2 regions of the Paenibacillus sp. FSL P4-0338 genome follow, and region 1 is predicted to be linked to the other one. Evidence: predicted binding sites of a transcription regulator. Region 1 holds the regulator's gene; the other holds the start of a gene.
The links. Region 1 encodes CtsR, which represses protease genes until heat stress. Its sites were predicted from a motif close to ATGGTCAATAAAGGTCAAACA; they were not measured.
Positions count from the first base shown of each region.

Region 2: the regulator CtsR is predicted to act here: its motif matches at 1,704-1,724, upstream of clpP (ATP-dependent Clp endopeptidase proteolytic subunit ClpP).

Region 1 covers NZ_JBBOCG010000001.1:4,527,980-4,531,396, forward strand. Annotated here, with positions in the region: gene clpC (ATP-dependent protease ATP-binding subunit ClpC) at 1-135, opposite strand, end outside; gene MKZ07_RS19940 (protein arginine kinase) at 172-1,236, opposite strand; gene MKZ07_RS19945 (UvrB/UvrC motif-containing protein) at 1,265-1,789, opposite strand; gene MKZ07_RS19950 (CtsR family transcriptional regulator) at 1,820-2,281, opposite strand; gene MKZ07_RS19955 (GNAT family N-acetyltransferase) at 2,642-3,417, opposite strand, start outside.
Region 2 covers NZ_JBBOCG010000002.1:52,099-55,515, reverse strand. Annotated here, with positions in the region: gene gap (type I glyceraldehyde-3-phosphate dehydrogenase) at 1-82, opposite strand, end outside; gene MKZ07_RS24365 (sugar-binding transcriptional regulator) at 199-1,251, opposite strand; tRNA gene MKZ07_RS24360 (tRNA-Arg) at 1,544-1,618, shown strand; gene clpP (ATP-dependent Clp endopeptidase proteolytic subunit ClpP) at 1,812-2,408, shown strand; gene MKZ07_RS24350 (GDSL-type esterase/lipase family protein) at 2,484-3,122, opposite strand; gene MKZ07_RS24345 (PdaC/SigV domain-containing protein) at 3,276-3,417, opposite strand, start outside.

The sequences.
Region 1 (3,417 bases):
AATGCCGTCTCCTTCACGAATCAGTCCGAGTAAAATATGCTCTGTCCCAATGTTGTTGTGTCCCAAACGTACGGCTTCTTCCTGCGCCAGCGCCAGCACCTTTTGTGCGCGTTCCGTAAATCTTCCAAACATCATATCTCCTGCACCTCCACGGATAATAAATATCTATAATTAATGTTGTGATCCCAGTGTCTCCCGGAGCAGCTTTGCCCGGTACATATCGCGTTCAGTAGGCGACAGCTCGTCACCGAACAGCTTTTGCAGAAAGCCCGGCTGAGTCTTGACATTCAGCTCATTGAGCACTGAAATCGAAGGCCCTTCCAGAATCCCCAGATCTACACCAAGCCGCAGATCGGAGAGCCGCTGTGCCGATTCTTTCAGTTCCATCACAGCAGCATAGGCCAGTATTCCGTAGGAGCGCTTGATACGGTCAGTAATCCGCAATGCGGAATCCGCCAGCAGGCGATCACGCGCATTCCGCTCATGCTCTATAATCTGGGTGACTACGCTGTGAAGATTCTCAATAATCTCACTTTCGGTCTGTCCCAGCGTAATCTGGTTCGAGATCTGAAAGATATTCCCTACTGCTTCGCTGCCTTCACCATAAATTCCTCTAACGGTAAGCCCCACCTGATTGACTGCAGATAAAATGCGGTTGATCTGATGAGTCATCACCAAGGCCGGCAGATGGACCATAACCGAAGCTCTTAGCCCAGTTCCCACATTGGTGGGACAGCTTGTTAAATATCCTCTGCGGTCATCGAAGGCGTAATTGACAGCAGCCTCAAAAATATCATCGATGGCGGTCGCCCTCACCCATGCTTCTCTGACCTGCAGCCCAGGGAACAGGCATTGAATGCGGAGATGATCCTCCTCATTAATCATAATGCTGACCGACTCATCCTCATTAAGAATAACTGCCCCGCCTTTGGAGTCATCCGCCAGATTAGGACTGATAAGGTGCTTTTCCACCAGCACTTTTTTGTCCAGCTCACCCAGCTCATCCAGTCTCAGCAGTTCAAAGCTACCGAAATCTGCAGAGGCATCGCCCTGAAATACAGGGGCAAGCTGCTCCAGCACCTCCTCCGACTGCTCTGCCGAAGCAAGTAGCGGGAACGGAAGATGCTCCAGATTACGGGCGATACGCATACGGCTGCTGATGACAATCTCTGAATGACTGCCGCCGCAGCGCATCCATTCACTAAGTGCTTGTTCGGTATACCGGAGACTTGACATGCCTGATCCCCCCTATATATCAAAGACTTTACTCTTGTGGAATTTCTTTTTCAAGCTTGCGGATTCTGTCCCTCAGCTCAGCTGCGGTTTCGAACTCCTCCTGCACAATACTCTGCTGTAATTCCTGCTTCAGCTCATCAATCTGGCGCTTGCACATAATCTGTGCTCCAGCCCGCTTGGGAAGCTTGCCGACATGTGCTGTACTGCCATGCACCCGTCTGAAGAGCGGGTCAAGCGTACTGTCGAAATACTTATAGCAGGAGCTGCAGCCGAACCGTCCCAGCTTGCTGAACTGTGAATAGGTCATACCGCAGTTTTCGCAATGCAGACCTTGCACACTTTGTGCTGCTGCTGATTTTCCCTTGCCCGAGCCCTCCAGGTCCAGGAGACCGGAAAGCAAGCTGTGGATAGAGAAGCCTCCCGCAGTTCCGGGAATCAGTTCACCCTTCTCCCGCGCACAGCTTTCGCAAATATGAAATTCCGTCTTCTCCCCGTTCACGATCTTCGTGAAGTGGAGTGTAGCCGGTTTGACGCCGCATTCCTGGCATAGCATGAGCGGTGTCCCTCCTTACCATTTGACAAATTATTTGCCCAATAAAGAGATTAGCATAGCCTTCATAAGCTTGGCACGAATCTCATCCCGGTACGGCAGATTAACCGTCAGGCATTCCCGGGAAACCGCAGACCGCATTAGACACGCTTCACGTTTGGAGAGGAATCGGGCCTCCTCCAGCTGATAAATCAGCCCTTCGGCAGAATTCTGATCCATATCATTCCCTATCGTGGAGTTCAGATGTGCGTATAGGGCCACATTCTGTGGCAGCTCATAGCGCTGAATCCGGATATATCCGCCGCCGCCGCGTTTGCTCTCCACCACATATCCCTTTTCCAATGTGAACCGTGTGCTGATGACGTAATTGATCTGTGACGGGACACAGGAGAACTGATCCGCCAGATCATTGCGCTGAATTTCCACCGTACCTTCGGGACTTTCATGCAAAATATTCTTCAGATATTGTTCAATAATATCGGAGATATTACGCATCACTCATCCTCCAGTGTGTAAGCATTGGTTAAATCTGTGCTGCGCCAACGCCTGCCGTCAGAGACATGCTCTTTAGAATTTAACCCTGGCAATGCAATAAGAATCGGCTGCAAAAGCCTCTGCACTGCGCTTTTCTCTAAATGTTACATTCCTGAGAACGATATATCCGGCCTGCGTTGACTTTGACTTTCTTTGACTTTTTCATATTATAACATATTCTCACTGAATTCCAAGGGGTTACTCTTATTTTTTACTTTTTGGCTGTATTGTATTCCGGTTGCCTGCTTAGTTCCATGAATTGAGGCGTTATGTATAGGAAAGCTCCTCCGCTTCCAAGGGAAGGGGAAGAGCTTTTCTCTGTCAGAAAAAATCGAATAATGCCGTCTCGGCCTGCGGAATCAGCGCTTCAAGCCAAGCTGTCGCCTCAGCAGTCCCGGATAATTGTCCGTACTTTGCCGCCTGAAGCGGACGTTTATACCCCATCAGCAGCACGGTAAGCGTGCCGATACTGCATTCCAGGTCAGCCTCTGACCGCTCGCCCTGAATTTGGGTAAGCGTCGCCTCCCCCTGCTCCGACACCGTCCACTGCCACAACCCGTTGTTCCAGGACGCATGCTTATCTTCAATATAAAGCACCCGCTCCCGTTCACCCTCCGGCACATTGAAGCTCATGTTCTCCACAAAAGCCTTGGCATTGACGATACGCGCCATGAAGTATGGATAATTCTCCTGCGCAATCCGCGGATCAGGAAGGAGAAAGGGCAGAATATCGTCAGCAGGCACCAGCTTCAGCTGTGCAGCCGTAATCATGGAATCATGATTGGCAAGGAAGGTCCACAAGCCCTGGCGGGCAAGCTCGTTCCCATAGATGAACTCATCTATGACCAGCTCCTGCTGCACTATCTTATACAGCACATAACCTTCCGGGTCACCCTGCTCAGAATAAAACACACAGGAATGTGTATCGTCATCAAGCACACTTTCCTTCCACCAGGTCTCACTGCGCTGGAGAGTACCGTTATACCTCATGGCGAATTGGTCGTACAACTGCCGGAATACTGCAAGATCAGAGGTATCGCGCTTCACGCTGCCCTTAATCTCTGTCTTATGCGGGAACTTCCCTACCGGAAGAGTGT
Region 2 (3,417 bases), on a different contig from region 1:
CGATACCTTCTACATTTTGAATACGGCGGAATGCAAGGCGTCCAATACGTCCAAAACCGTTAATACCAACTTTTACACTCATTGAATAGTTCCTCCTAGAGTTCGTTTTATTTATTCAAGACAGGCCGTGAGGCTCGTCAAGACAACAATGTTAAGTATAATGCATAAACCCTTTGCGCGCGCCCCATTTAATGGAATCTATAGGACCTTTTGTAGCTGTGTGTCGATTTCCTTGCCAATTTCGACAGCCGCCGCCTCGTCGATGACGAGAATATCCTCTTGCCCGAACCGCAGCATCGCATGAATAGCCTTCGCCTTGCGTTTGCCTCCGGCAATGCCGATAACGACTTCGGTTCGGATAATGTCTTCCAGGCGCAGCCCCATGGTCAGCATAGTGTGAACCACTTCGCCGTCCTCATTGAAATAGTATCCGAAGGACTCGGCTACAGCACCCTCGCCCTGAATCTCTGAGATTGTCCCGGAGTCCAGCTTGCGGCGGTGGGTCATTTCAATGGCATCACCTATTCCATGTACAATAATACGCGATCTGCGGATAATTTGTACAATCTCTCCAATATTAGAGTCCTGCGCAAGCGACTGATAGGCGTCTCCGCTAAGCAGATCGGGCACATGCAGCAGACGGTAATTGGCGCCAATCCGTTTGGCCATGGTTGAAGCTATGGTGTTGGCCTGTATCTCCATGCTCTCTCCCAGTCCTCCGCGCGCCGGAACAACCCAGGCGTTCTTATAGGAAAGGGATAGCGGCGGGGTCAGCTGATCGGCCATCTCGGCCAGGGTTGATCCGCCTGTGACGGCAATCGTGTCGTCACTGCGCAGTACGCTGAGCAGTGCCTTGGAGCCTGCGCGCCCCAGTTCACGCTTGGTGAAGGGCGATGTCTCACAATCGCCAGGCACCACAATGACTTTGGTGAGACCGTACGTAGTACGAATTTTCTCTTCCAGATCATCCAGGCCGAATAGGCTCTTGGCGATCGGCTCCAGCAGGTCAAGCAGTCCGCGACCGGCATCGCTAATGCGCATACCGACGCTCTCGATCTCAATGAGCCCCTGCGATTTCAGAAGATCCGTCTCGGCGCGCAGCACCCGCTCAGTCATATCAAGCGATGCGGCTAACGTCCTGCGCCCAATAATATCTGACAGCATGATCTGATGTAGAATCGTATACCGTCTCTTAAGGGTTTCCATGAGATCAGGCAGAAGCTGCTTTTGGATTTCCAATAAATTACGCATGCTTTCACTCCTGCAACTTCGTCTTTCTCTTATCCCTTGTTCGTGGTCTCAAAATGTCCCGGGTTAACTTTTTAAGTCCCACCCATATTCTACCCAAAACTGACGCCGAGTGCAAGTGTTCCGAGACTATAATTCTCAGCCCGCTTTCATCTTATACATGGGCTTGTCCGGCGCACAGCAGGCAGGAGGCGTATCTCCGGCTCTCTTAATGAAAACGGACAAAACTATTTTTAAGCAGCATGCTTAATACACATTGCTTTTATCCGAGATGTGTATTATAATAATTTCTGTTGCGCCCGTGGTCCAATGGATATGACGTAGGCCTCCGAAGCCTGAGATCCAAGTTCGATTCTTGGCGGGCGCGCCATTATTTTCAAGCTTGTACATAATTTAGTGCCGGATATATTATTTTTAACCAATGAGCCGCTTGAGGGCTCTTTTTTTTGAAAGTAAGTTTGACTTTCTTTGACTTTTTGTTTGAATTTGTTTATCATGTGGTTATTACGGTAACAGTAAACAATGAACACATTCGAAGCACCAATTTCAAGGAGGTTTTCCACGTGAGTTATATTCCTATGGTAGTAGAACAGAGCAACCGCGGTGAGCGCGCTTATGACATCTATTCCCGCCTGCTGAAGGACCGCATCATTTTCCTTGGAACGGAGGTTAATGACGTGGTAGCCAATTCCATCATCGCACAAATGCTCTTCCTGGCTGCCGAGGACCCGGATAAGGATATTCACCTGTATGTGAACAGCCCAGGCGGTTCCATCACAGCGGGTATGGCAATCTTTGATACAATGCAATACATTAAGCCGGATGTATCTACCATCTGTGTAGGTATGGCCGCTTCTATGGGAGCATTCCTGCTGAACGCCGGTGCCAAGGGCAAGCGTTTCGCCCTGCCGAACAGCGAGATCATGATTCACCAGCCGCTAGGCGGTGCCCAGGGCCAGGCTTCGGATATCGAGATCCGCGCCCGCCGCATCATCAAGCTGCGTGAGAAGCTGAACCGCATCCTGTCCGAGCGTACAGGCCAGCCGCTGGAGAAGATCGAGAAGGATACCGACCGCGATTACTTCATGAGTGCTGCAGACGCTGCCGAATATGGTATCGTGGACAAGGTAATTGAGAAGACTTTGCCGACAGGCGTATAAGTAATCTATCCCAATGAATACACCAAGAGGCTGTAACAGACCGGTCCGGTCATGTTACAGCCTCTTTCTTCATGCCTACCTTAAGCCCCCGTACCCCAGGGCATCCAGCTTGCCTGCGATTACGCGGTAGCCTCTGCCGTTCGGGTGGATATGGTCCAGGAACAGCAGCCCCCGCTCATTACCGGCAAATTCATGATATATCGAAGCAAAACCTACATTATTACTGCTATAGCCTGCGGCATAGCGGTTGAACTCCCGCACCCACTCTGTTGCTTCATCCACCTGGGGATATGGGTTATAGAGGCCTACCAATCGGATGATATAGGGGCTACGCGTACCAGCCTTGAGCTGTGTAAGGGTGCCCATGATGTCGCTGTAATTGTGCTTGCAATCCCGGAGCGCCTGCTGAAGCAAGCCCTGGAATTCACCGGGCCTGGGCCCCGCTGCCCGGGCTGCCTTAATCAAGTCATTGCCGCCAATGGACATCGTAATGATCTGCGCATCCTTCACTGCTGCCCGGTAGACATTAGAGGTCCTCAGCCGTTGCTTCAGCCCCCCGGTGGTCAGACCGTTGACGCCAAGATTCGCCGGCGCCACTGGCGTGCCCAGCCTCCCTTCTGCCATCCGACGATAGATGGGGACAAACCCGTTCCCGGGCAGCGCCCCGAAGCCAGTTGTGAGTGAATCTCCGATAGCCGTATACGCATAGACCATAACCTTACCTCCCCGTTATAAGCTGCTTGCCTTCTATAGCTTATGACTATCCGGGTAAAGTGGTAACGGCAGGGCAGGCTGATTAGGCACTGCACATGGAGAATGCCCCTGCGTCTCCCGGAGGAAACACAAGAGCATTCTTATGAAGATCTATTATTTCAGCGCTGTGAACGGACTGCTACCGTCAGGCAGAAGTTCCTTGAAGCTGAAGTCGAATTCCGGGAAGCCTGCAGCATAGACGGTATATTCATACAACTGGAAGAAGAGCACCGCTTTTCCATCTTTTAAATAGAAA